2 regions of the Undibacterium sp. TJN19 genome follow, and region 2 is predicted to be linked to the other one. Evidence: riboswitches for the same ligand, from Rfam matches in the RefSeq annotation. Region 2 holds a riboswitch; the other holds the start of a gene.
What was found. A riboswitch is a leader RNA that binds a small molecule or an ion and turns the genes downstream of it on or off. The one in region 2 is predicted to bind thiamine pyrophosphate.
Positions count from the first base shown of each region.

Region 1 (14,839 bases), on a different contig from region 2:
TGCTTCCAGCGACGCATGTGACAAAAAGGCCGACAGGGGAGACATCACCGTTGGCAAGGCGGCGTCAGCATCAATGATCTGACTGCCGTCGCCGTTATCCAGCAAGACTGCGGCACTGCTGGCCGGGCCGGCAAAAGCCGGGGCTTCTTTGTTGAAACCTTCTTCGGATACAAACAGGGTGGCAGCATTGACCAGCTGTTCCAGATTTTCTATGCGGTCGGCACCTTCTTTTTCAGTCTGGTAATGCGTCAGCAAGCTGCTGACTTCTAGCACGATCCTGACCATTTCCGGCAACGGTAGATTCTGGGTTTCAAAGCGTGCGCCTTCTATCAGTTTGACAAACGACGCCAGTGAAGAACCGGCCTTGCCGGTGACATGACGCACGGCGGCATACAGCGACATATTCTGCTGCTTGGCAGCATCCTGTAATTGCTCGATCGAACGCGCACCGATGCCACGCGTAGGGAAGTTCACCACACGCAAAAAGGCAGAATCATTATGCGGGTTGTCCATCAATTGCAGATAGGCGATGGCATGCTTGATTTCAGCACGTTCAAAAAAGCGCTGGCCGCCATACACGCGGTAAGGAATATTCGCGGTGAACAGCGCATGTTCAATCACGCGTGATTGCGCATTCGAACGGTACAGGATGGCAATTTCACTGCGCAATGAACCTTCACGTATCAGGCTTTTGGCTTCTTCTATGATCCAGTTGGCTTCCTGTATGTCGCTGCTGGCTTCCATGATGCGCACAGGCTCACCATGACCTGCATCCGTACGCAGGTTCTTGCCCAGGCGCTTGCTGTTATTGGCAATCAGCACATTCGCGCTGTCGAGGATATTGCCATGCGAACGGTAATTCTGTTCCAGCTTGATCAAGTTCTGTACCTGGAATTCCCGCTCAAACGCCGACATATTGCCGACATTGGCACCACGGAACGCATAGATACTCTGGTCATCATCGCCCACGGCAAACACGGCACCGGGACGCTTGGTACCTTCGCCTGCCATCAGTTTCAGCCATTTGTATTGCAGGTCATTAGTATCCTGAAACTCATCGACGAGAATGTGGCGAAAACGTTCCTGGTAATGTTCGCGCAGCGGCTGGTTGCGGCTCAGCAGTTCATAGGTGCGCAGTAACAATTCGGCAAAATCCACCACGCCTTCGCGCTGGCACTGGGCATCATATAAATCATAGAGGCCAACCAGTTTACGGTTGAAATCATCATAGGCATCCACCTGTGCTGCACGCATGCCCTGGTCTTTCGCCCCATTGATGAAATACATCAGGGTCTTGGGCGGGAATTTCTCATCATCGATATTATTCGCTTTGAGCAGGCGCTTGATGAAAGATAACTGGTCGCCAGAATCCAGAATCTGGAAGGTCTGTGGCAAACCTGCATCACGGTGATGGGCGCGCAACAGGCGGTTACACAGGCCGTGGAAAGTACCTATCCACATCCCGCGTGTATTGATAGGCAACATGGCTGACAGCCGCATCAGCATTTCTTTCGCGGCCTTGTTGGTAAATGTCACTGCCAGCAAGCCGCCCGGTGACACTTGCCCGGTCTGCACCAGCCAGGCGATGCGCGTCGTCAGCACCCGCGTCTTGCCCGAACCTGCACCAGCCAGTATCAGCGCAGATTGCGCTGGCAGCGTGACGGCAGCCAGTTGTTCAGGATTTAAGTTATGGAGTAAATTTTGCATAGAAGCGATTATACGGCTTATGGATAGCTGCAACAGAAGATCGCCAAACAGCGGCCAGTAACACCAGGCATTTCCCAGCCTTGACAAGTCGCGGACAAAACACAGATAATCATCTGCAACATATTTCGATTTCAAAAATGCAAACCATGCAAGCCATTTTCCAAGACCAGCAACAAACTCAAGGCAGCACTGCCCTGAGACAGGTCTTGGCCAAGGCAAAGAAACAGACGCTCATCTGACCGGGGCGCGCTGTCCCGTCAGTTGAGCTGACAGGATGGCAAAACGGTTTTCTCCCCCTTGCAAATCATGTCAACTCCACCGGCGGGTTTTATTCGGTTAACAGGAGAACAGGCATGACAGTCACAGCAGGCAGCAGTAATTTCAACGATAATCTCAACAACAATCTCAGCACCAATACGTGTCATAGCATACGCACCGATTTTTCCGGCATCTGGGTCGCTATCGTGACACCTTTTACTCATGAGATGCATGATATTCATGGAACTCCGGGCGATGCAGCGCTTGATTTACCCGCCCTGAAAAGCCTGGCCAGCCAGCTCATCGCCACAGGCGTTGCGGGTCTGGTAGTTTGCGGCTCGACTGGCGAAGCCGCGTCACTTAGCCATGAGGAACAGATGCAAGTACTGGATGCAGTGCTGGAAGTAGTACCAGCATCACAAGTCATCATGGGCCTGTGCAGCAACAATATGCAAAATGTCATGCACAGACTACACGTCATCGCAGAGCGCAAGATCGCTGCCGTGCTGGTCACCGCGCCATACTACATACGCCCATCGCAGGCAGGTGTGATTGACTATTTTCATACAATTGCCAATGCCTCGGCAGTGCCGATCGTGCTGTATAACATCCCTTATCGCACAGGCGTGAATATGGAATTGCCAAGCTTGCAGCAACTGGCACGCCATCCCAATATTGTCGCTATCAAAGACTGTGGCGGCGACCAGCAAGCCACCATGCAACTGATTATTGACGCAGACATACAGGTGCTGGCGGGTGAAGACCAGCAGGTGTTCAATACCCTGTGTCTGGGCGGTGCGGGTGCCATCATTGCTTCTGCCCATATACGGCCTGATCTGTTCTTGCGCATGCATGAACAGATCAGGGCCGGGCAACTGGGTGAGGCCAGGACGATCTTTTATCACCTGCTGCCTGTCATGCAGGCGCTGTTTGAAGAACCCAATCCTGCTCCCTTGAAAGCAGTACTGGCGAGCACGCATGCCATGCACAATGTCTTGCGACCGCCCATGCAGCTCGCCACAGCTGCCATGCAAGACAAAATGCAGGGGGTGCTTGAGCGTTTGCAAAGTCTTCCATAAAAAAGCGAGATTGCTGAGTCTGGCAAAGCAGCCGATAATGTGCGTACTGTCACTTATCTGCCCTATTATGACGTTACGCCTAGCCAGCCTGCCCGCAATCCTCGCCAAGTTCATGCTTACTGCGCTGGGCATCGCCGTGTTCAGCCAGGCCATGCCGGCTTCTGCCATGACCATGTTGCGGTCGAATGAAACCCTGATCCTGTATGGCAAGATTGAAGCCGAAGATTTTTTGCGTTTCCGCAAAAATCTGAATGAGGGGCCGGTAAAAAATGTTGTTCTGACGGAGAGTCCGGGCGGTGACCTGTATGCAGCCTATAATATTTCTTACCTGATCACTGCCAGGAAAATCAATACCGCCGTCAGGGGAAGCTGTTTTTCAGCCTGCGCCATCATTTTCATGTCAGGCATTGAAAGACAGATGCTGGCCGGGAACGATCTCGCGCAAACTCACCTGGGTTTTCATGGCCCGCACAACCAGCAAACCAGGGAAATAGTCACTGAACTCATTCCCAAAATGCGCGAATGGCTGCTTAAAGCTACGCAGGGCAAGTTCCCGGAAGAATTGCTGGATCAGGCTTTGTATATCAAAAAAGCGAATGACATGATGTTTTTCTATTACCCGGGCGCGAATGCGAAAAAGGGCAATATCCGCTTCTGCGGCGAAGGTACTTTGGTCAACCCGCGCCAATGCGAAATCATAGAAGGCCATGATGCCGTCAGTGTCGGCATCCTCACCACGGCAGAGTTATTGAAGGTAGAAACCCTGGAGCAACCGACAACAACACCAGTTGATAAGGAAACCAGCAAAGACGCCAGTGGTAGTACGATCAAGCCCTGAGTCCCTACCTGTATTGCTGATCACGCGCAGAGAACAAATCTGAAAACGCACGCGCTGCCTGCTGCGGCTGTTCTGTCATATATACGCTGCTGATGACCGCCACCATGTCAGCACCCTGGGCCAGCAGGGGCTGGCAGTTTTCCAGTGTCATGCCGCCGATGACCACGTTTGGCGAATCAAATTCTTCAACGGCCTCACCAACGATGCTGGAGGGTGTCGTCACCGCATATTTCTTGATACGCGATGGATAGAAACCGCCGAAGGCAATATAGCTTGCACCGCCTTGAACGGCAGTGCGTGCCAGTTCCAGATCGCCATAGCAGGATGCCCCCAGTATCTTGCCTGCACCCAGTTTCTCCCGCGCTTGCGCGACCGAGATATCCGTGCCGCCTACATGCAGGCCATCGGCATCAAGTGCCAGACACAGCTCCAGATGGTCATTGATGATGAAGGGTTTGCCAAAACGGCGGCACAGGCTCAACAATGCTTCAGCCTGCTCACGGCGCAAGGCCGGGCTGGCGGTCTTGTGGCGGTATTGCACAATGTTCGCGCCGCCAAGCAAAGCCTGTTCTGTAACGGCCAGCAATTGTGCCGTATCATCCCAGTCAGGTGTGACGATATACAATCCCTGTAATGGATTTTTCCCTGCGTCTTGAACGTCTGGTGAATTCATGATTTTTTTCTCGTATTCAATAAGGGTTGACGCGCCGGGATAAGCTGGCCTGCGGCGATCGCATAAGCCTGTTGCAGGCTATGCTGGGTATAGCTTTGTGCTTGTTGCAAAGCATCTGCCAGCGCAACACCATTTGCCAGTTGCCCGGCGATTGCAGATGCCAGCGTGCAGCCACTGCCGTGAAACTCTCCAGGTAAGCGCGGCCACTGCCATTCTTGCGGCCTCTGCCATTGCCCATGCTGGAACCAGATATTTTTTACCTGTGCTTCTGTTGCATGCCCACCTTTCAGCAAGACATCAGCGCTTGTATTTTGCATCAGGCTTGCCACTTGCGCCTGTATGTCATGGCCCTGCGGTGACAGGCGTTTCAGTTCTGGCAAATTGGGCGTGATCAGCGTCGCCACTTTCAATAAAGGCGCAATCGCTACTACCGCATCATCAAGCGACAAACTATCGCCATGACCACTGCCCAGTACCGGGTCAACGATGACTTGCACATCAGACTGCTGCTGTTTCATTTTCTGGATGAAACTCGCTATCGCCGTGGCATTTTTCTTGTGCGCGACGATGCCCAGTTTGACAACCCGGACCGGTATCTTGGCAACCAGCGTCATGGCTTGCTGCAAGATAATTTGCACATCCACTGCATGCACGGCATAAGCATGGTCATTGTCTTGCACCGTCAATGCCGTAATCACCGGCAAGGCATGCGCGCCCTGCGCGGCAACGGCTTCAATATCTGCCTGTATGCCGGCACCACCACTAGGGTCATGCCCGGCAAACACCAGTACACAGGGACGCTTAAGCGCTTTCATCAAACAATACGGCCAGCCATGGGGGAAGATGGGGAAGCCGCAAACTTGCGCGGCATGCGGCCCGCCAGAAAAGCTTCCCGTCCAGCTTCTACTGCCAGGCCCATGGCACGCGCCATGCGTACCGGATCTTTGGCACCGGCAATTGCAGTATTCATTAATACACCGTCGCAACCAAGCTCCATGGCAATCGCTGCATCAGACGCTGTACCAACACCGGCATCGACCAGTACCGGCACCTTGGCCTGATCAATAATCAGCGACAGATTCCAGGGATTCAAAATACCCATGCCCGATCCTATCAATGAAGCCAGCGGCATGATCGCGACACAGCCTATGTCTTCCAGCATGCGCGCCTGTATCGGGTCGTCACTGCAATACACCATGACGTCAAAGCCATCCTGCACCAGGGTTTTAGCGGCTTTCAGGGTTTCCGGCATATTCGGAAACAGGGTTTTCTCATCGCCCAGTACTTCCAGCTTGCACAGCTTGTGGCCAGCCAATAATTCACGCCCCAGTCGCAAGGTGTAGATCGCATCTTCGGCGTTATAGCAACCGGCTGAGTTGGGTAGTATGGTGTATTTGCTGGGAGGTACGACGTCCAGCAGGCTTGGTGCATTCGGGTCCTGGCCTATATTCACGCGGCGTATTGCAACCGTAATGATCTCGGCACCACTGGCTTCCGTTGCCAGCCGGGTTTGTTCGAGGTCTTTGTATTTACCGCTGCCGACCAGGAGGCGGGAGCGGTAGGTTTTGCCGGCTATGGTTAAGCCTGGGTTGTTTTCTGTGTTCATTGTTTTCTCCGCATTGGGGAAATTGTTTTTACTTGCGTACCTATAAGGAAATATTCGTGCAAATTGAATTGCGGACCTTCCCCCTTAAAGAAATTCGAGTTGAGATGGGAACCCATTGGCCTCGTAGGTTGGGCCGGGCCTCGCTAAGCTACGCTTTACCAGCCCAACACGGGCCTTAAATCAACATGCACGTTATTTGAATGCGAGTGTTGGGCTGATGAAACGTAGCCCAACCTACAAGACTATATCCCCTCCCCTTGAAGGGGAAGGGGTTAAAAACTCAACCGCCACCAATAGCACGCACAACGTCAACATTATCTTGCTCGCGCAACTGATGCACTCCCCACTGCGACTTGGGAATAATCTGCCGGTTCACCGCCACCGCAATCGCCTGCTGCGACAGATTCAGTTCAGCAATCAGATCTGCCAACAGCGCACTGCTCAATTGCCGCGTTTCTCCATTAAGCTGTATCTCCATGATGGCTATTGCTTCTTGTAGATTTCTGCACCGGATTTGATGAATTCAACCGCTTTGACTTCCATGCCTTTTTTCAGCGCCTGTATCTCGCTGATACCTTGCGCATTGGCATAGTCGCGTACTTCCTGCGTGATTTTCATCGAGCAGAAATGCGGGCCGCACATGGAACAGAAATGGGCAACCTTTGCAGAGTCTTTAGGTAAGGTTTCATCATGGAATTCGCGTGCCTTGTCGGGATCGAGACCGATGTTGAACTGGTCTTCCCAGCGGAATTCAAAGCGCGCCTTAGACAGGGCATTGTCACGTATCTGCGCACCTGGATGGCCTTTTGCCAAGTCGGCAGCGTGGGCAGCGATTTTGTAAGTGATGATGCCGTCCTTGACATCGACCTTGTTGGGCAAACCCAGATGCTCTTTCGGTGTCACATAGCACAACATCGCCGTGCCATACCAGCCTATCTGTGCAGCACCGATGCCGGAGGTGATGTGATCGTAGCCGGGGGCGATATCAGTCGTCAAAGGGCCCAGGGTATAGAAAGGTGCTTCATGGCACTGTTCCAGTTGCAGGTCCATGTTTTCTTTAATGAGGTGCATGGGCACATGACCGGGGCCTTCTATCATGACCTGCACATCATGCTTCCAGGCGATCTGCGTCAGTTCACCCAGGGTTTTCAATTCACCCAACTGCGCTTCATCATTGGCATCATAGATGGAACCAGGACGCAGGCCGTCACCAAGACTGAAGGACACGTCATAGGCTTTCATGATTTCGCAAATGTCTTCAAAATGCTCGTACAGGAAGCTTTCTTTGTGATGCGCCAGGCACCATTTCGCCATGATGGAACCACCGCGTGAAACGATGCCGGTCAGGCGTTTGGCTGTCATCGGCACATATTGCAGACGCACGCCTGCGTGGATGGTGAAGTAATCGACGCCTTGCTCAGCTTGCTCGATCAGCGTGTCGCGGAAAATTTCCCAGGTCAGGTCTTCTGCCTTGCCATTCACTTTTTCCAGTGCCTGATAGATAGGCACGGTACCGATAGGCACGGGTGAATTGCGGATGATCCATTCGCGGGTTTCGTGGATGTGCTTGCCAGTGGAAAGATCCATGACATTGTCGCCACCCCAGCGTATTGCCCAGGTCATTTTTTCGACTTCTTCACCGATGGAAGAGGTCACTGCCGAATTGCCGATATTGGCATTGATTTTGACCAGAAAATTACGGCCTATGATCATAGGCTCGATTTCAGGGTGGTTGATATTGGCAGGGATAATCGCACGGCCACGGGCGATTTCTGAACGCACGAATTCTGGTGTGATCTCTTCAGGTATCGCTGCACCAAAAGACTGACCCGGATGCTGCCGTCCCATGACTTCTGCCAGTTTGCTACCCATGGGGCCAGAGGCTTTCAGGTTTTCCAGGTATTCTTTCCTGCGCAGGTTTTCGCGTATGGAAACAAATTCCATTTCCGGCGTGATGATGCCCTGGCGCGCATAGTGCATTTGCGAGACATTCTTACCTGCCAGAGCGCGGCGTGGCAGGCGTTTCAGGTTGAAGCGCAGCTCCGCCAGTTTGGGGTCGTGCAGGCGGGCGATGCCATACTCAGAGCTTGGGCCAGTCAGCTCTTCAGTGTCATTGCGCTCTGTTATCCAGGCACCACGTACTGATGCCAGGCCAGAACGGATATCGATTTTTACTTCAGGGTCAGTATAAGGACCAGAGGTATCGTAGACATAGATAGGTGGATTTTTTTCCGATCCAAACATGGCGGGTGTATCAGACTGTGTGATTTCACGCATGGGTACGCGGATATCGGGGCGGCTGCCCTGTATATAGGTCTTGCGGGAATTCGGCAGTGGTTGTATGGCTGCCTCGTCTACCGTCGCGGTAGCGGACAAGAATTGCGGGTTGGCGTTCATTTTGGCTCCTTTGCTTTGTTGGCATGGAGCCAGCAAAGGAGTTTCCAAAGTCGGTATGCGCACATTAAAGGTGGCAAGAAGTCTTCGGCAGCTTCCCTTCGCTGGCATTATCCAGATCAGGTTCGAGGGTATTTCTCACCCGCCAGCAAAATGATGGCAGGACCCCTAGCATTTTTGTGCAGCCCTTATTTGCATAAGGACGACGACGGCAGATTATACGACTTTTGAATTGCAGGTGTTACTTATTTATTTGAAGGCTTGCTGACTACTTAAAAGTTGTTGCGAAATTAAGCTGGCGTTGTTGTGTCGCCTTGCCGCCTGGCCATCTTAGTTTCGCAACGGTCTTAAACAGCCACCGGATTTTCTGTTGCCTCATGCAAATTATTTGCTGCGGCCTTTACCGGGCCATGCACTTCTGCCAGTTCTACCATGCCATCCTTGATGGCGGCGGACAAATCATGATCCAGTACAGGCAAGGCTTCGGCATATGGTTTTAACAAACGGGTCACGCCATAGGCACGATTGCGGCCATTGACCTTGCCCAGGTATAAGGCCATATCAGCAATCTGCAAGGCTTTTTCCCAATTGCAAATGGTTTCAGACATACCGGAAAACGGCAGGCTAATGAAACCGGCCGTTAATGTCACCGGTACTTTTTTGCCATCGACATCCATGCCTTCTTCGCCGATAGTGCGCAAGACGCGGTCAACCAGATTTTTCAATTGTGCTGGGTTGGAACGGGGTGAATAGATCAAAAATTCTTCACCGCCCCAGCGTAAGACCATATCGGTATCGCGCACGGTATTGCGCAGGCGATGCGCCACTTCCATCAACACGGCGTCACCAGCAGCATGGCCGTAGTTGTCATTGATATTTTTAAAATGATCAATGTCCATCAAGATCAGGCAATCCGGATTTTCCAGACTGTCTTCACGTCGTTCGCCTTCTGGCAGAATAATACGCGCCTTCATCAGGTCGACAAAAGAACGGCGGTTATACAAACCCGTCAAAGGGTCGCGCACGGCATGAAATTCAAGCTGCTGATTCACCTCGATCAATTTCTCATTGGTCTTGCGCACACGCTTATACAGGAAAAAAATCACGACACCAACCATCACCATGACCACCGCAGCCAGTGCCAGGATAACCTGTTGCAAACGCCGGTTCTGGATTTCAGCATCTTTCAACTGATTTTCCCGCGCCAGCAATTCAATCTGCTTTTGTCTTTCCTGGGCATTGAATTGTTCCTGCAAGGTAGCCACGGCACGGGCACGGTCAGAACGGAACAATTCATCGCTGAGCTTTTGCTGTTCGCGGACTATCGCCAGGGCTTCCTTGTGCAGGTCAGCAGCTTCATACATATTGCCGATTTCGCTGAGCAGGTTTTCCACATCCGACTTGGAGCCGGTTTCCATGAAAAACTTCTTGGCTTCATTGATATAGCTGATGCCCTGACTAAATTTCTTTTGCCCCGCCAGGCCGAAACCTATATTTGCCTTGGCCAGGGCGATCGCAAATTTATCGTCGATGACCTGGGCTTTTTCCAGCGACATCCGGGCCGCCCTTTCGGCTTCAGCGTACTTGTGGACATGCAGATAATAATCTGAAATATTTCCCAGTGCGGTGGCCTCTACGCCAGGCATGCCTGCGTCCTGGGCGATCTGTACTACTTTTTTGTAGGATTCCAGCGCTTCTGCGTACTTATTGAGGTCAATAAGCGCCAGGCCACGTGTCATGAACAATGAGGCGATGGTCTTTGGAGTATCGATTTTTGGCGCCATTGCCAGCGCTTCATCGGTAGTTTCCAACGCCTTTTCGGCATTGTGCATACTCAGGTATAAGCGGGCGATGGATTCCATGCGATACAGTTTGGCCTGTAGCTGGCGACGTGGTATGAAATCAGCCAGGCGCAGGGCTTCCAGGCTATAAGGTAAGGATTTATCAAAATTGCCTATCGCCAGTTGCACTGTACCAAAGGCAATATTCAGGCGCATCAACACTTCGGCATTTTTGCTGTCACGCAGGCTTTGCTGGATATCGCCGAGTTTGACCAGTGCTTGCGCAAACTTGCCTTTGTCGAGCAATTGAAAAGCTTCTCCGATAAGGGCCAGGCCTATCATATCGGTATCATTGTGCGCTTTCGCCAACTGCAACAATTCTGCATTGGTGGCATCGGCTTCCTTCAATTTTCCTGCATCATACAGAACAGCAATCAGGGTCTTCAGGACTTCTGCCCGTAAGACATAATCGGCATTTTTGTCGAGTTTTTCTTTGTATTCCTGTAATTGTCTGAGGGCGGCAGTGTTGTCTCTGTCAGCCAGCGTATGCATGACTTCAATCTCGGAAAAATCTGGCGTATTTTGCTTGTCTTGCGCATTTGCAGGCATGGCCAAGAGGGGCAGGAGTACCAGAAAAGTACAGCCGCAAATCGTGGCAATACTGGCATGTAGCCTACTCCGGCATTGATACATTTGAAGCTGGAACATGCAAGCCCTCATCGGTTTGACGCTATAAATGGAAACACCAATAAATATGACCAAGCAAAAACATAATAAAAAACAATAATACAATAGCTGTGTCGGACATACCAAATCAGGCATTGCCGTATCTGGGCTACAGCTATCTACTTGCGCTCCTGATCCATAATCAGATTACCTGTCTGATTCAGGATTTCGTCTTCAAACTGCTGCGCAGGTATTGCTTTACTTAAATAAAAGCCTTGCAAGATATCACAAGATTTCGAACGCAGGAAATCAAGTTGCTCCTTGCTTTCCACCCCTTCGGCTACTACTTCCAGACGCAGACTATGCGCCAGCGCAATAATGCCGGTAACAATAGCGGCATCGTCGGCATCGCCAGGGATATCGCGTACAAAAGAGCGGTCGATCTTGATGATATCGACAGGGAAGCGCTTCAGGTACGACAACGAAGAATAGCCGGTACCAAAATCGTCGATAGTCAGCCGCACACCCAGGCTGCGCAAACGATCCAGCGCGGCCAATGTGTCCTGCGCGTGTTCCATCAGGGTGCTTTCGGTGATTTCCAGTTCCAGCATGGCTGCTGGCAAACCTGTATCGGCCAACACTTGTTCAACAGTGGCAGCAAAATCTTTTTGCAGCAACTGGCTGACTGACAGATTGACCGCCACCCTCAGTTCAGGGCGGTCATTGCGCATCCAGGCTTTCAGTTGCGTGCAGGCAGTACGCAATACCCATTCACCCAGTTCGATGATCAAACCGGTTTCTTCTGCCATGGGAATAAACTCCAGAGGCGACACCATGCCACGGGTGGGATGGAACCAGCGCACCAGCGCTTCCATACCAATGATTTCACCAGTATCCATGCGTGCCTGTGGCTGGTAAAACACGGCCAGCTCCTTGCGTTCCAGTGCGCGCCGCAAGTCAGTTTCCAGGCGCAGGCGTTCTGAAATAGTGTGCTCCATCGCCGCTTCAAAAAACTGGAAGTCGGAATTGGTTTTCTTGGCGCGGTACATCGCGGTATCGGCATGCTTAACCAGGGTACCGACATCGGTGCCGTCATTTGGGTAAATCGAAATGCCTATGCTGGCGGTGACGAAAATATCATGGTCATCAATCTGGAAAGGCTTGGCCAGGGTGCGGCAGATATTTTGCGCAGCTGATGCCGCCGCAGCCGGGTCGGCCAGTTCACTGAGTACGACGGTAAATTCATCACCACCAAGGCGGGCCACACAATCGGCATTGCGCACGCTGCGGCGTACGCGCTGGGCAACCGCGATCAACAGACGGTCACCCACATCATGGCCCAGCGTGTCATTGACGTTTTTAAAGCGGTCGAGATCCAGGAACAGGACGGCGACGGCTTCGCTGTTTTCCTGCGCCAGCGCCAGCCTTCGCCCCAACTGATCAAGAAACTGGGTACGGTTGGGCAAACCCGTCAATACGTCATTGAAGGCCAGATGACGTATGCGTTTTTCTGCCTGGTTGGCTTCGATGATACGGCGCACGCGCTGCGACAATACAGCGAAATGGATGGGCTTGGGTATATAGTCACATGCCCCCGCAGCAAAGGCACGCTCTACCGAATTATTGTCTTCCAGTGCAGTAATCATCAGCACCGGTATGCTGCGCCCATGCGGAATTTCCTGTATCAATGCGCAGGCGGTGAAACCATCCATGACCGGCATCACGGCATCCATCAAAATCACATCTGGGCGCATGCGTTTCAGCACTTGCAGTGCCTGCGCACCGTCGGCGGCTTCTTCCACCTTGAAGCCATCGCGTTGCAGGGTATGGCGCAAAGTGCTGCGGGTACTGCGGTCATCATCGACCACCAGCACCTTGGCAACATGGCGGGTATTACTACCCGCATCGCGGTCTTCCAGAAACACTTCGTTGCCAAGTTCTGTCGCCACCATTTCGTATGACTGATGCAGGCCCGATAAGAGCGGTGGTATTTCCGACAGCAGTTTTTCGACTGCAAGCTGTTCTATCTCCTTGGCGAACTGTTGCAGGTTCACCGCCCCGAGATTGCCACTGCTGCCCTTGATGGAATGCGCCATCGCGCGTACCAGTTCGGCGTCACCATTTTGCAAGGCCTGATCAAGTTGCACCAGGTACAGCGGCGTATCTTCCAAAAACAGTGAGACGGTTTGTTGCAAGCCAGGTCCAAGAATTTCACGCAATTTGTCAAACACGACGCGATCCAGCGGGCTGTTGTCAAGCGCAGGCATACTGACTTCTGCATTCAGGGCGCGACCAGCGGCACCGCCGTGTATCAGCCAGCGATCCAGTTTTTGCCGCAGTTCTACCAGAGTAATCGGTTTTGCCAGATAATCATCCATGCCGATTGCCAGGCATTTCTCAGCATCCCCGCGCTGGGTGTTGGCTGTCATGGCAACGATGGGTGTGCGGCGCCCCAGGCCATCTTCATAACTGCGTATGCGGACGGTAGCTTCATAGCCATCCATTTCCGGCATGCTGCAATCCATCAATATCAAGTCATAGCGATTACGGCGGGCAGCTTCCACCGCTTCACGGCCATTGGCGGCAAATTCACAGTGGCAGACATTCAGGGACAGCATGCCCGCTGCAACCATTTGGTTGGTGCGGTTGTCTTCCACCACGAGAACACGCCAGGTGGCCGGCTGATTATGCTGATTATGACCGCGCTGACCGTGTTGATGCTGGAGACCTGGCAGACTGAGTTGGCTGGTCTGGCTGGCTTGTGTGTTTGGGTGATGCAGACTGCGCTGGCCTTGCAACAGCACAGATGCAGATGCGGTATCGACAAAGCCAACGACTTCTTGCGCCAGCAGCAAATGCCTGATGGCTTCGAGCACGCGCTCCATATGTACGGGCTTGCCAAGACATATTTCGACAGTGGTAGTATTTTCTGCCACCGGTGCCCCATAGCGATCCAGCCCCAGCAAGCGCGTACCGCTGTGCTTGCGGTCAGCGCGCAGACGTTGCGCCAGGTCCTCACCATTTTCATCGACCGCCGTCACATCCATGATCAACAACGAATACGGTGCACCGGCTCTGGCAGACAACTCCAGTTCTTGCAGGGCTTGCTGACCGTCATTAACGGTGCGGCAAATCAGGCCATGGCGTGACAGGTTTTGCTCCAGAAACCGGCGCACGATCTCGCTGCCGTCAACTACCAGTACCCTTTCATCCTGCAAATCACTGACGACGCTGGCGGGATTGTCCTGAATGACGGTCTCGTATTGCATGGAGAAATAAAAATTGCTGCCCTTACCAAGGCTGCTGTTGACGCCGATTTCACCGTGCAACAATTCTACCAGCTGTTTGCAGATCGCCAGCCCAAGGCCGGTACCGCCATATTTACGGGTGGTGGAACGATCAGCCTGTGCAAAAGATTCAAAGACATTGTCGACAGCTTCAGGCGTCATGCCTATGCCGGTATCGCTGACATCAAAGCGAAGATGCAGTTGCTGATCATCACGATTGGCCGTGACGCGTACAGCCACTTCACCACGCTCGGTAAATTTGATGGCATTACCGATGAGGTTGATCAGTATCTGGCGCAAACGCAAAGGGTCACTCTTGATGCGTAGCGGCACTTCAGGCGCGATCAGGTAAGACAGCTCCAAACCTTTTTGCTGCGCCGACTTGGCCAGTAATTCGATGACTTCTGCCAGCAGTTTGTTGAGGTCGAATTCAATCTCTTCGACCTCGACCTTGCCTGCTTCCATTTTGGAAAAATCCAGAATATCGTTGATCAACTCGATCAAGGACTGAGAAGAACTCCAGGCCACGTCGACACATTCGCGCTGCGGT
Region 1 covers NZ_JBMPPL010000002.1:55,930-70,768, reverse strand. Annotated here, with positions in the region: gene ACO0LH_RS08485 (UvrD-helicase domain-containing protein) at 1-1,707, opposite strand, end outside; gene dapA (4-hydroxy-tetrahydrodipicolinate synthase) at 2,061-3,044, shown strand; gene ACO0LH_RS08475 (hypothetical protein) at 3,112-3,882, shown strand; gene thiE (thiamine phosphate synthase) at 3,887-4,555, opposite strand; gene thiD (bifunctional hydroxymethylpyrimidine kinase/phosphomethylpyrimidine kinase) at 4,552-5,370, opposite strand; gene ACO0LH_RS08460 (thiazole synthase) at 5,370-6,161, opposite strand; gene thiS (sulfur carrier protein ThiS) at 6,442-6,639, opposite strand; gene thiC (phosphomethylpyrimidine synthase ThiC) at 6,645-8,558, opposite strand; TPP riboswitch at 8,635-8,735, opposite strand; gene ACO0LH_RS08445 (diguanylate cyclase) at 8,903-10,945, opposite strand; gene ACO0LH_RS08440 (EAL domain-containing protein) at 11,182-14,839, opposite strand, start outside.
Region 1: it holds a riboswitch for thiamine pyrophosphate, as region 2 does, so the genes downstream of both, thiC (phosphomethylpyrimidine synthase ThiC) here and ACO0LH_RS20730 (TonB-dependent siderophore receptor) in region 2, are expected to answer to the same signal.

Region 2 (14,839 bases):
GGACAGACCTTAGCCCAGTACAGAAACAAGCACTTGCCCCACTTAGCCCGGAATGGGACAGAATGTCTGACCTGGGCAAGAAAAAATGGCTGGAAATCGCAAACCGGTATGCCTTGATGAAGCCGGATGAGCAGGCAAGATTGCAAGAGCGTATGCGTGACTGGGTCAAACTGACACCAGAACAGCGCATGGCCGCCCGTGAAAATTTCGCCAAGTCAACACAAGTCAAGGCAGAGCACAAATCAGCGCAATGGCAGCAATACCAGCAATTGAGTGAGGAAGAGAAAAAACGCCTCGCTTCTGAAAACGAAAAAAAGAAAAGTGTCACCAATCTTCCGGCAAATGCCTTGAAGAATCCGACCATTCTGGCCCCATTGAAGATCGGCCCCAAACCAGTCACAACGCCAACAGCCAAGCCCGTCATTGTGGCGCCACCTGCTGTCGTCACCCCTGCCCCAGTCGCTGTGCCTGCCTCTGCACCAGCAGCGTCCAGCGCTGATGCCACACCAGCCAGCACACCTGCTGCTACGCAAGGTACTACCAAGTAAATCTGTGAATCCTGAACTTTCTGCACCACCTTTACGTCGTCGACTGATTTGCATGGTCTATGAAGGCATGCTGCTATTTGGCATCGTTTTCGTGTCTGGCTGGATTTTCGACGTCTCTACGCAAAGCAGGCATGCCCTTACCTTGCGTCACGCACGGCAGTTCTGGCTGTTTTTTGTTGTAGGCGCGTATTTTGTCTTTTGCTGGAGCCGTAGTGGCCAGACCCTGGCCATGCAAACCTGGCGTATCAAGGTCACTGACCTGGATGGCGGCAAACTGCCTGTCGTCAAGGCCATCGTTCGCTATTGTCTTGCCTGGATGTGGTTTTTGCCGGCGGCAGCGCTGGTTTATCAGCTTGGCCTTAAACAATGGCCGATGGTTATTGTCGTCTCCCTCGGTATGCTGGCATGGGCAATGACAGCCCGCCTGGATAAAAACGGCCAGTTTCTGCATGACCGGCTTGCAAAGACACGCCTGGTTCATATTCCCGCCGAAATTGACCGCAAAGCAGACGCTGACGAATGATAGGTAACTGATCTTCTTTTGATGTTGGCTTTTCAATGTTATTCTTATGAAATAATCTATCGAGAAGAATGACATGCAACACAAAGCTCCTCGTCGAACCAGAGAACGCATCCTGGAATTATCCCTGCGCCTGTTCAATGAATTCGGCGAACCCAATATCACCACGACAGTCATCGCAGAGGAAATGAATATTTCCCCTGGCAATCTCTATTACCATTTTCGCAACAAAGACGACATCGTCAATTCCATTTTTGTTCAGTTTGAAGCTGAAATCAACAAAAAACTGGCCTTCCCTCAAGGCAGGAAAGCCAATATCCAGGATATCTGGACTTACCTGCACCTGACTTTCGAACTGGTCTGGCGTTACCGTTTTTTCTATCGTGACCTCAATGACCTGCTGTCGAGAAACCGCAAACTGGAACTGGAATTCAAGCAGATTCTGACGCACAAGATCAAGGTAGCGACCGAACTCTGCAATGGCTTGCGCGCAGATGGTGAGTTTGAAGCAACAGATATGGATATTGATGCCTTGTCGACCAATATGGTGGTCGTGGCGACCTACTGGCTCTCTTATGAATATGTGCGCAATCCCCGCAAATATACTGAATTGCAAACCATGTCCGAATCGCTGGCACGCGGTTGCTACCAGGTCATTGTATTGATCAGCCCTTACCTGCGCGGTGAAACCAAGCATGTCTTTGAAAAATTGTCGCAAGACTATTTGCGCAAGATGAATCCACAATGAAAACTGTTTGCGTCTATTGCGGCTCCTCTCCTGGCATTACAGAAAACTATGCGACCGGCGCACGCCAGTTGGCCGCGCAACTGGTCGCGCAGAATCTTGGCCTGGTCTATGGTGGCGGCAATGTCGGACTGATGGGCATCATCGCCGATGAGGTCATGCGCCTTGGCGGCCAGGTAACCGGCGTGATACCGCAAGCCCTGATGGACAAGGAAGTTGGCCATACCGCTCTGACCAAGCTGCATATCGTTGCGAATATGCATGAACGCAAAGCCATGATGGCAGATTTGTCGGATGCCTTTATCGCCATGCCAGGCGGTATAGGCACGCTGGAAGAATTATTTGAAGTATTAACTTGGTCACAACTGGGTTTTCATGAAAAACCAATAGGTTTATATAATATCGGTGGTTTTTACCAGAAGTTGCATGATTTTCTTTTACACACGGTAGAACAGGGGTTTTTGCGCTCCCAGCATCTGGATTTGTTGTACATAGACAAAGACGCAGCGTCCCTTTTGCATAAATTTGCCAGCTACCACCCTCAGCACGTCAAAAAATGGCTGGATGTCAAAGACTTGTGATCCACTCTGTATGATCTGGCACCTCAAGCCTGGTGCAAAAACCGTTATCAGGTCAAAAGCAGAGTAAAATGCGACTTTAATTGATCTTTCGTATTTATTTCAAATTATGAAATTTTCCAAGCAATTCCAGTTGTACGAGTCCGAAGCGACTCAATTCATCAAAAGCCTGAAAGAGGCGAACCCGGCGCTGGAGCAAAGCCAGCGTGATGGCCGCTTCCTGCTGTGGGACAAAAAGCCTGTCGATCTGGATACCCAAAAACGTCAGCAAGAATCACGTATCAACCAGCAAGCCTACGTTTATCAAAATAAAGGCTGAGCCAGCCTTTACATCAAGAACTTCGATAAATCGACACCATCGAGAAGCTTGTGACATCCACAACGGCTTTACCCGCAACCGAACTCCCTTTGGTTGGCGCAGTCGACAGCACACCTGATGTTGTCGATGGTTTGGCATTTGCCAGACTGTATGGTGAGCCGCTGTTCAAATTGCCGAACGACCTCTACATCCCGCCTGATGCGCTGGAAGTTTTTCTCGAAGCATTTGAAGGCCCGCTGGATTTACTGCTGTACTTGATACGCAAGCAAAACTTCAACATTCTCGACATCCCGATGGCGCAAGTCACGCTGCAGTATTTGCAGTATGTCGATCAGATCCGTAAGCATAATCTTGAACTGGCAGCTGAATACCTGCTGATGGCAGCGATGCTGATTGAAATCAAATCACGCATGCTGTTACCGTCAAACAAGACTGCTGACAGCGATGAAGCCAATGATCCGCGTGCAGAACTGGTACGTCGCCTGCTCGAATATGAACAAATGAAGCTGGCTGCCTATGACCTGAATGCCGTCCCGCAACTGGGGCGGGATTTTTTGCATGCGCAGGTGTTCGTCGAGCAAAACACTGTACTGCACTGGCCGCATGTTGATATCGCTGATTTACAATCTGCCTGGGCAGATGTATTAAAACGTGCGACCCTGGTCGCGCATCATAAAATCAGCCGCGAAGAATTGTCAGTGCGCGAGCATATGACGGGCATTTTACGTAAATTGCAATCAGCCAAATTCGTTGAATTTTCTGATTTGTTTGATCCCAGCCGTGGCGCGCCTGTACTGGTCGTCAATTTTGTGGCGCTGCTGGAACTAGCCAAAGAAACGCTGATAGAAATCACCCAGGCAGAAGCATTTGCGCCCATCTACGTGCGTCTGGCGTATTCGCCAGCCTGATTGCCATTCAATAAAAAAAACCTACCCAACATAGGGCAGCAACATGAAAATCATTTCCTCCATTGAAGAATTGCGCGACCAGTTAAGTGGGCAACTTCGCACTGCTTTTGTACCAACCATGGGCAATCTCCACGAAGGGCATTTATCCCTGATGCGCCTGGCAAAAAAACATGGTGACCCAGTCGTGGCATCGATTTTTGTCAACCGCCTGCAATTTGGCCCCAACGAAGATTTCGACAAATACCCGCGTACCTTTCAGGCTGACGTAGAAAAACTGGAAAAAGAAGGCGTGTACGTCTTGTTTGCTCCAACCGAAAAAGACCTGTACCCGGAACCGCAAGAATATCGCGTACGCCCACCGGATGACCTGGGCAATATTCTGGAAGGCGAATTCCGTCCAGGTTTCTTTACCGGTGTCACTACCGTGGTACTGAAGCTGTTTTCCTGCGTGCAGCCACGCGTGGCCGTATTTGGCAAGAAAGATTACCAGCAACTGATGATCGTCCGTAACATGAGCAAACAGTTTGCCCTGCCAACTGAAATCATCGCGGCGGACACCTATCGTGCCGAAGATGGCCTGGCCCTGTCTTCACGCAATATGTATCTGTCACCCGAAGAACGCGCTGAAGCACCTGCCCTGTACCAGGCGCTGAATGACGTTGCCAATGAAGTGCGTGGCGGCCATCTGGATATGTTTGAACTGGAACGTCGGGCCATGGCGAAACTGGATGAACGCCACTGGAAACCTGATTACATTTCCATACGCAAGCGCGCTGATTTGCAACCACCATCCGCTGGTGACATCGCCCAGCAAGCGCCGCTGGTGGTCGTCGCTGCCGCCAAACTGGGTAACACCCGCCTGATCGACAATCTGGAAATCTGATGTCGATATTTTGCCCGGCCCTGCGCATTGCCAGCCTTACTGCCCTGCTTAGCCTGTTTGCCAGCGCCGCGCAAGCCGGTATTACGGTCACAGATGATTCCCAGCGTCAGATCACGCTGGAGCAACCGGCGCAACGCATCGTCAGCCTGGCTCCGCATGTGACCGAGTTATTGTTTGAAGCTGGTGCGGCAAAAAATATAGTCGCTGTGACGGATTACAGCGACTATCCAGAAGCGGCAAAAAAATTGCCGTCGATAGGTAATATTTTTGCGCTGGATCTGGAGCGCCTGCTGGCAATCAAGCCGGATTTGGTCGTCATCTGGGGCACCGGCAATGCAAAGGTATTGGCAAACAAATTGCGCAGCAACCATATTACCGTGTTTGAAAGCGAACCACGCGATTTCGACATGGTGGCAACATCCATAGAAAGACTGGCGATACTGGCAGGAACAGAAACAGCAGGCAAGGCTGCCGCAGAAAGATTTCGCACCCGCCTCGCCAGCCTGCGCAAAACCTATCAGTTACCCGCATCTGCCACCCCGGTCAGCGTGTTCTACCAAATGGTGCGCAAACCCCTGATGACACTCAATGATGATCACATGGTGTCTTCTGCGATACGCCTGTGCGGTGGCAGGAATGTCTTTGGCAAGCTGAAAGAACTCAGTTCCACCATCACCACGGAAGCAGTGCTGGCTGCCAATCCCGACATGATGCTGACCAGCGGAGAAAGCACCGATGCACTGTCAGACTGGCAGCAGTTTTCGATATTGACCGCAGTGCGCAAGAATAATTTTTACGCTGTCAAAGGCGACTGGCTCAATCGCGCCGGGCCACGCATACTCGATGGTACTGAAGCCCTGTGCAAACACATCGCAACAGCCAGGGCAAAATAGCCCTGCCCTGCAAGCATTCGTCTTTACAGCGATAATAAGAATCCGGCTTGCAAGTGCAAGCGTATTTTTTGATTGTCACTCATGCGTCAAGGCATTTTGTTTGCAGGCTCCGCTTATTTGCTATGGGGTCTGTTTCCTATCTATTTCAAGGCACTGCACGAAGTCCCCGCACTGGAAATTTTATTAAATCGCATGGTGTGGTCATTGCTGTTCCTGGCTGGCGTGCTGACCTGGCGCAAGCAATGGGGATGGATCAGGCCAGCATTTCGCCAGCCTAAACTTATTGCCGGCTTCGCCCTGAGCGCCCTGCTTTTATCTGCCAACTGGTTCGTCTATATCTGGGCAGTCAATAGTGGGCATGTGATAGATGCCAGCCTTGGCTATTTCATTACACCGCTGGTCAATATCCTGATCGGCTCGCTCTTGCTGCGCGAACGACTGCGCCCAGGTCAGTGGATAGCCGTTGCCCTGGCCGCGTTTGGGGTTGCCTGGTTAACGTTCCAGACCGGGCACTTGCCATGGATAGGCCTGGTACTTGCCATCACGTTCGGCAGCTATGGCTTATTGCGCAAGACCTCAGCACTGGGTGCGTTGGAAGGCTTGTCGCTGGAAACTGCCCTGCTGTTTCCTTTTGCCTTTGGCTATCTGATCTGGATGGGCATGCAAGGTCACAATGCCTTTATTGCCGGCGCTGCGAACATCAAGCTGCTCATCCTGCTGAGCGGCCCCATCACCGCCATCCCCCTGCTCTTGTTTGCAGCAGGTGCGCGTCGCATACCAATGACGACGCTGGGCTTGCTGCAATATATGTCGCCCCTCATACAATTGCTGTTGGGCGTGTGGCTATACCACGAACCTTTTGATACCCACAAACTGGCTGGTTTTATCGCCATCTGGGCTGCCCTGGTCGTGTATTCAGCTGAAGGATTGTGGAAGAACTTCAGGACACAAAAGAGCATCGTCAAACAAACAGCCTAGCCTGCCGTTTTCATCTGTAATTTGCCAGCCTGCCGCTTTTACTATTGCGAGGTCTTGCAAAGACATCGCAGGCGCCCTGCTTCAATGGGATGTCGTCAGGGTGATATGCAACGGATAATTCATCTTGCAAGCCTGGCCTTTACAGATTGCTGGCTTGAATTGCTCATTCATCAGCTCCATGGCAACCAGCTGCGACATGCGGGCATCAGGTGACTTGACAACGCCTACTGAGGTCGGCTTACCTTCTTCATTGATTTCAGCAAAAATGACTAATTCACCCTGCAAATGCAATGCATCCTGGCCTTTTGCGATCACACGGTATAAGTCCTTGACCCCATTCAAAGGATAAGGTGGTTCGTCTGCTTCATCCATTTTTTCATAACGGGACTTCACCAGCTTTTTTTGTTCCGGCGTCAAGTCAGCATACGCTTTATTGATGGGCACATTCAAACCGGTCACGGCATTTCGCTGGATATTTGAGCCGGTTGATGCACGCTCCTGTTTCAGATTGAATTCGGGCGCACTAACCGGCTGCTGCGCATATGCCGCGACCGCATTCAAGGCAGCCAGGCTGAATATTATTTTAACGAAGGCAGACATAGGGATCTCATAGTAGGCAAGGCAAATTAACAGGCGTAGCTTGATATATTAAACGCAATGTTTTCAATTATACAAATACTTGTCTGAAAAGTCATTCTCATAATGATTTCGCGTATTTATGGACACGCCATAAAATGCCGGACACCAGTACCGTCGCCCCAGCGCAAGGCACACCGCTCATTTCATGTTAAAGTAGCGGCTTGGCTAGGGGTCCTGGAAATAGTGTTTCCGGGTGAGAGAGTCCCTTCTACCTGATCTGGATAATGCCAGCGAAGGGAAGCGCAAAGTCCCGTCAAATCCGATTCTTTGTTTGCTCCCGCGCTGTCATGCCACAACGCACTACTGAGCAAATCATGTCAAACATCACGTTTCGCCCGAGCACTATTGCCATTTCTATCGCACTGGCCTATGTAGCACTGCCGTCAGTCTATGCCCAAAGCACAGAAAAATCCTTGCCGGAAGTCACCATCACAGGCAGCAAAACCACAGAGCCCAAGGCAGAGCGCAGCAAAACAGCTGGCTTTATCGAAACACCACTGGTTGATACGCCGTTTTCAGTTAACGTCATGACCAGCAGCCAGATGCAGGATTTGCGTGTGCGTCAGACCAGCGATGCGATGAAATTTGATGCCAGCGTCAACGATGCCTATAACGCGATCGGCTATGCAGAACAATTTTCCATACGCGGTTTTGCACTCGATAACTCATCAAGCTATCGCAAGGATGGCTTCGCCATACCTGGTGATGCCTCAATCCCGCTGGAAAACAAGGAACGCATAGAAGTATTAAAAGGTATTGCCGGTTTCCAGGCAGGCTTTGCAACACCAGGCGGCATCATCAATTATGTGACCAAGCGCCCAACGACTGCGCCCTTGCGTTCAATCACGATGGAAATCAGTGAGCGCGGCACTCTGTATGGCGCAGCCGATATCAGCGATAATTCCAGCGACAGGCAATTTGGTTTCCGCATCAACGCTGCTGGTGAGCGTTTGCGCTCCTATGTGAAAGGTGCAAATGGCGAGCGCCAGTTTATCTCTGGTGCATTTGACTGGCACATTAGCCCACAGGCCCTGCTGCAAATTGATGCAGATTACCAGCATAAATCACAGTTGTCTGTCCCTGGTTTTCAATTGTTCAACGGCACAGATTTGCCGCGTGGCGTACCTGCTGACCTGATGCTTAATGAGCAACCCTGGGCAAGGCCGGTTGATACACGCAACAGCAATCTGGGTCTGCGATTTGAATATCAGTTGAATACGGACTGGCGCATGTCGCTGGCGGCGAATAAGCACGAATTCAAGCGTGATGATTACACAGCCTTCCCTTACGGCTGTGGCTCAGCCAATTTGTACCCTGGTTATTGCGCGAACGGTGACTATGATGTGTACGACTATCAAAGCGTCAATGAATCCAAATCATTATGGGGTACGCAGGCGCTGCTGAACGGTAAATTTGCTACTGATGGCTTACGCCATGAATTTGCTGTTGGCCTCAGTAACTCACAAAGACGTGATTACTATGGTGATTATGTGTACGACTATGTGGGCACGAGCAATTTGTTCCACCCCGTCGTCGTTCCGCCTTCAATGAACAAAACCGGCCCGGTCTTTTTGCGCCGTACAGATAAGGAATGGTCAGCATTTGTTCAGGACATCATCAGCTTGCAAGACAATCTGAAATTGCATCTTGGCTTGCGTCAGTTGCATATCTCACGCACACAGTTTGACAATCCGGGCTACGACCAGAGCAAGTTTTTATCTACTGCGGCTATCGTTTTCAATCCAGTTCAAACGGTTTCGCTGTATGGCAGTTTCGCGCAAGGTCTGGAGCACGGCGGCATTGCGCCTTTTGGCACCAGCAATGCCAATCAGATGCTGGACCCTGGCAAATCGACACAGTTTGAAATTGGCGTCAAAGCCGATGTCCAGCGCAATCTGAATTTGTCGGCTGCGATTTTCCGCATCAAGAAACCACTGGAATATACCAATGCCAGCAACATCTATGTCAGCAATGGTGAAGCACTGCATACCGGGCTGGAACTGTCGGCACAGGGTAAGTTACTGCCACAACTGAATCTGGGTGCCAGCCTGACTGCACTGGATGCCAAGCAGCAAAATACCGGCATCAGCAGCCTTGACGGCAAGCGTGTCATGAATGTGCCGCGATTGAAATCTTCGGTCTATCTGGATTATGCCGTCGCAGAAATCAAGGGGCTGAATTTGAACAGTACCTGGCAATATGCATCGAGCAAAGCCTTCAGCCCTGACAATACCGTCAGCGTGCCTGGCTATCATGTATTGAACCTGGGTGCACGTTATACGACGCAAATTGGCAGCACCGCGACGACCCTGCGCTTTAACATCGACAATGCACTGGATAAATTTTACTGGCGTGACGTGACGCAATCACTGGGCGGCTATTTGTTCCCGGGTGCACCGCGTACTTATAAAGTATCAGCGCAATTTGATTTCTGACAGATTCAAAATTTCGAGGTAGATTCACAAAAAGACAGATTTGAAAATCTGTCTCTTTTTATTTCACAGGACTACCAATTTGCACCGATGAATCCGAATCCGGCAAGAATATCCCAGCCAGCATGCTCAATAATACCAGCGCGGATATTGCCGCGCCATTTTGCCAGAATACCCAGGAACAGGCCGTGCAACACGATTGCCAATACCGAGCTAAGTCCTTCGTAAGCATGTCCAATACCGAACAGGATGGCCTGGAGCACGATGGCGACACCGACGTTTCCCGTCATTGAAGTAAGCTGGCGTTGAAGATAACCACGAAACACGATCTCTTCACATATGCCCGCGCTGATAGATAAGCATATCCAGGCACTTATACCAAAGAAACCCGTCGGCTGTGAAGAAAGAATCGGATTGCCTGCCTGCGAAGCCTGGTCCGGCAAGAGCGTGTGCACACCATATGAACATGCATAAATCAGTGCGAATGCCAGTGCTGCATACGCGCAATCACTGAAAATTTTATGCAGTTTGAAGCTCGTTAATCCAAAAAATTCCAGCACAGAATGACCATAATCTTTCATGCCTTTGTAAATGAAAAATGCCCAATACCAAAGCACGCAGATCATGACCAGGTTGGTCTTGAGCATTTGATTCGAATCAGGTATCTGTTTGGCTGCCCCAGTGTTTGAAGAGTTCATCACACCAGCCACCAGTAAGATCATGACGATGCCAAACAGCATCAAGGTGTGCCGGGGTGAGGCCAATAATTTCTTAGGGTTGTCTATTGTTTCTACTACATTTGCCGGGGTGTTATTGATGCTGTTCATGTCAGGCACGTCCTTATGCTGGTTAGTATCATGCGTAATAAAACATTCGAAGGTCTGTATTGATTGAAATTTGTTAGCTTGCCTGGCTTCGCCACATCTTCAGCGCGACCACCGATGCAGTGTCCACAAATAGAGAAATGCTTACTTGCTGAATTTTCCTGAGTGCTGACTTAACAGGGAGACGAAGAATTTCAATGCGGCAGTAGTCCGATCAAGGTCACCTGTACTCATGTATTCCAGCACCAGGCCATCGATCACGCCACTGCACAGGGTGGCAATGGTGCGACGCTGGGCTGACTCAGGTATGCCATGCTCCAGCACGTCCAGCCAGCTGGAACTGGTATCGGACAAGAATTGCGCATAGATGGCAGGGTTTTGCATTGCCAGTACCTGGACTTCAAATAGCAGGCGCACATAACGGATGTTTTCTTTATCGGTAATCCAGCTCCAGAACGATTCCATGCTCGCTTCACCGCGATTTGCCTGCATCATTTTCATCACTGATAGTTGTACACGCGAACGCACCTCTTCCATCACCACCGTGATCAGCTTTTCCTTGGACTCGAAGTGGTAGATCAGTAATCGCGCACTGGTCCCGATATGCTCCGCCAGCGGCCGCAACGATAGCTCTGCCAGGCCATGTTCCAGAAAATAATTAAGCGCGTTGTCGCGCAGTTCATCTCGTCTATTCATGAAACGAATGTTACATGAAACATTCGTTTCATACAATGATCAATGAAATATTTTTTTTAAGTATTTCAAACAAAGCGCTTTGTGCCGCCCACTGTCGTCGCAATCTACCGCATGACATACTGCCATCACTATCAGCCTGGTTACGAATAATCGGTTTGTGCGGTTTCGACCGCTTCATGACTGACTCTGGGTTTCACATACGGGATCGGGATATGGGACGAAGATGGGGGATGGGAGATAGAAAATCGGCAAAGCAGACATAGGCTGAAGGTCATACTCCAAAAGTCTGACACTATCTAGCGCCAGCTTGAAGAGATCGCATTACTCAAAAAAAAAGACAGGTTGCAAACCTGTCTTTTTCGGAGGCGTTAAACACTCGCCCTGACCAGAAAATCAATGCCGATTTCACGCCAAGACTCGATTTCCTTTTGCAGCCAGTACGCGACTGTCGGGTGGACTGTCACCCAGTCGCGTTTCATTTCCAGCTCGATACGACCTTTCATTTTCAGGCGTATATCCTCAAAATCAATTTCTGCACGTGAATGCATGAGCATGACCGATAAACGCAGGGCCAATACTGCCTTGGCAAAATCCTGGTCTGCCAGGCCGTCACCGATCTTGCGCAGATTACCTTTCTGGCTCAGTATCAGCTTGCTCATGACTCTTTGTTCGCGTGTGGTAAAGCCTGCCATGTCGGCATTTTCTATCATATAGGCACCATGCTTGTGATAACCCGTATGCGAAATCACCATACCAACTTCATGCAGGGTCGCACTCCATTGCAATAAGCGCACATAGGTTTCCGAAGCTGGCTTCAATTGCTGATACAAGGACTTCACCATGTCCGCCACGCGGTTGGCGCGTGACAGGTCTGTGTGGAACAGGCTTGCCACTTTATGCACGGCAGTTTCGCGGCGATCGCGTTTGGTGGCACGCAAATACAGATCCCACATCACCCCCATACGCAAACCGGCTTCTATAGGCTGCAAGACCGCGATATTGAATTCGGTCAGCAAGCCTATCAGTATCGCCAGCCCACCGACCACCATGGCCACGCGCTCAGGTTTGATGCCACTTAATTCCAGTTGATCAATGCGGCCAGACTGCACGCAATACTGCTTTAGCGCATTCAGGCTTTTCAAGGTCAATGTCCCATCACCCAGGCCACCTTTGCTGATCGCATCGGAAATGGCACGCATGGTGCCAGAGGAACCATAGGCTTTGCGCCAGTGCTCAGGTTGATACGGTGGTGCCGCATCTTCAAACATCGAACGTGCCGATAAAATGGCGGCTTCAAAAGCGGCATCGGTCAGCCGCCCGTCAGGGAAAAAACTGGCACTATGCCTGACCGTGCCTATGCTAAATGACTCAACTTTGACAATCTCGTGGCCACGGCCAAGTATGACCTCGGTGGAACCGCCGCCGATATCAAGCACCAGGCGGCGCTCGCCCGGAACCGCAACAGCATTTGATACGCCCATATAGATGAGGCGGCCCTCTTCTTCCCCGGAAATCACTTCGATGGGGCAGCCTATGGCAGCTTCTGCCAGGGGTAACAGGACGTGGGCGTTTTTAGCGATGCGTATGGTATTGGTAGCCACCACACGCAGGCTTTCTACTGGATAGGCGTTGAGAATTTCACGAAAGCGCACCAGGCAGGACACTGCCTTCTGTATCGCCTCTGGCGTCAAATTACCATTCTTGTCCAGACCTGCGGCCAGGCGTATCGGGTCACGCGCGCTCTTGATGACCTTGATCACATCACCCTCGTGGCGGGCGATGTGCATACGAAAACTGTTGGAACCCAGATCAACGGCGGCCAGCATGTTTTCTATCCTTTTCTGAAATGAGGTAAAGACGTGTACGAAACAAATTAAGCATAAATGATATTAATCATTTTTTATGACCGGTCAGTGACTATTTCCGTCATTGTCCTGAAAACGACGCTATTGCACGAAAAACCGTCTTTCCATGGCTTCCAGCCCTGTTGTTTTCAGGACTTCAGCCAGACGCTCTGCCGGCCGCCTGGCAGGCAGGTTTTTATATTCTGCCACGATGAGTTCGTTTTTCATCGAATGTTCCCATCCTACCAATTCCGTAACACGTACCTGGTAACCATGTGCCTCCAGTTGCAAACAGCGCAGTACATTGGTGATCTGGCTGCCAAATTCACGCGTGTGGATAGGATGACGCCACATTTCCGACAAGGCATTATTTTTCACCGCATCGCCTTTGGCCTTGCGCAGTTCTGCCGCCACTTCTGCCTGACAACAGGGCACCAGCACCATGAATTGCGCCTTCTTCTTCAACGCAAACTGTATGGCATCATCTGTCGCCGTATCGCAGGCATGCAGAGCTGTGACGATATCAATTTTTTCCGGCAAGGCATCAGAAGTGATGGAATCAGCCACCGACAAATTGAGAAAAGACATACCAGGAAAATCCAGGCGCTGCGCCAGCTCTGTCGAGCGTTGCACCAGTTCATCACGCGTTTCTATGCCATAGATCCTGGCCTTGCTTTGCGCCTGCGCTGACTTGAAGAACAGGTCATACAAGATGAAGCCCAGATAAGACTTGCCGGCGCCATGATCAACCAGGCTGATATCAGCATGATCCTCTTGCAGCTTCAGCAACAGAGGCTCAATGAATTGATACAAATGATAAACCTGCTTGAGTTTGCGGCGGCTGTCCTGGTTCATCTTGCCATCACGCGTCAGGATGTGTAGCTCTTTGAGCAATTCCAGTGACTGGCCTTCACGAATCTCGTGTTTTTCCTGCGATTGTTTCGCCTCTGTTGTTTTCTTCACTTCAGTTCTATCTGTTTTCTTTTTCATATTGTGACGCTCGTAGAGAGAAAAGGCATGCAATCACTGACTTAAAGGGATGAAAGCATGCTGATTATGATCCACCATAACAACTTCGTTAATTGAAATCAAACTGAAACAGAATTAAGCTAAAATAATCTGGCAGGACTTAGTGGCAAAAAAGCATGGCAGGCACAAACCATGAACTGCCATTGAACAGTCTTCTGAAAAACAAAAAAGGACTCAGGCTTTATACCTGAGTCCTCTGTTTTGGTAGGCCGTGCGGGATTCGAACCTGCGACCAACGGATTAAAAGTCCGCTGCTCTACCAGCTGAGCTAACGACCCAAAACTGCTAAAAAAGATAAAGACTTAGATGTTGACCTAAGTCTTTTTGTATTCGTGGTAGGCCGTGCGGGATTCGAACCTGCGACCAACGGATTAAAAGTCCGCTGCTCTACCAGCTGAGCTAACGACCCGAAAGACCGAGATTATAGTAGGTTTCAGGTACCCTGTCAACGCTGCTGCCAGATTATCGGCCTTGCGGCTTACTTCAGGCCAGACAGGCGGTTCTTGGCAGCCTGTGCAGCTTCGGTCTCAGGATATTGCACAATCACATTTTCAAGGACTTTTTTGGCCGCTGCTTTTTCTTTCAGCTCGACATGGCAGGTTGCGATATTGAGCATCGCATCTGGTGCCTTGGGATGGTCAGGATAATTCTTGACCAGTTGCTGCATGGCTGAAATCGTATTGCGGCAATCACGTTGCGCATAATACGAATTGCCCAGCCAGTATTGGGCAGAGCCTGCATAGGCTGATTGCGGGTAGTTCACCATGAAGCTGGAAAATGCAGTCGCTGCATTTTTATAATCCGCTGACTTGAATAAAGTCATGGCTGCGTCGAAGACGCGCTGTTCATTGACATCGACAGTGGCTTCCTTGCCATCCACCGTCATGCGCTTGGGTTCAAGCTTGCGCACACGATTATCCAGGTCGACATAAAAATCCTGCTGGCGGCGCTGGGTGTTGGCAAGGTCATTGGTCAATACTTCAATCTGACCACGCAGCTTGGC
Region 2 covers NZ_JBMPPL010000008.1:196,171-211,009, reverse strand. Annotated here, with positions in the region: gene ACO0LH_RS20780 (DUF3106 domain-containing protein) at 1-548, shown strand, start outside; gene ACO0LH_RS20775 (RDD family protein) at 553-1,071, shown strand; gene ACO0LH_RS20770 (TetR/AcrR family transcriptional regulator) at 1,145-1,816, shown strand; gene ACO0LH_RS20765 (TIGR00730 family Rossman fold protein) at 1,813-2,394, shown strand; gene ACO0LH_RS20760 (DUF3460 family protein) at 2,501-2,710, shown strand; gene ACO0LH_RS20755 (segregation and condensation protein A) at 2,761-3,618, shown strand; gene panC (pantoate--beta-alanine ligase) at 3,662-4,501, shown strand; gene ACO0LH_RS20745 (cobalamin-binding protein) at 4,501-5,394, shown strand; gene rarD (EamA family transporter RarD) at 5,476-6,372, shown strand; gene ACO0LH_RS20735 (hypothetical protein) at 6,454-6,972, opposite strand; TPP riboswitch at 7,169-7,267, shown strand; gene ACO0LH_RS20730 (TonB-dependent siderophore receptor) at 7,326-9,446, shown strand; gene ACO0LH_RS20725 (CPBP family intramembrane glutamic endopeptidase) at 9,518-10,270, opposite strand; gene ACO0LH_RS20720 (TetR/AcrR family transcriptional regulator) at 10,412-10,963, opposite strand; gene ACO0LH_RS20715 (Ppx/GppA family phosphatase) at 11,332-12,789, opposite strand; gene ACO0LH_RS20710 (class I SAM-dependent methyltransferase) at 12,910-13,797, opposite strand; tRNA gene ACO0LH_RS20705 (tRNA-Lys) at 14,039-14,114, opposite strand; tRNA gene ACO0LH_RS20700 (tRNA-Lys) at 14,170-14,245, opposite strand; gene ybgF (tol-pal system protein YbgF) at 14,315-14,839, opposite strand, start outside.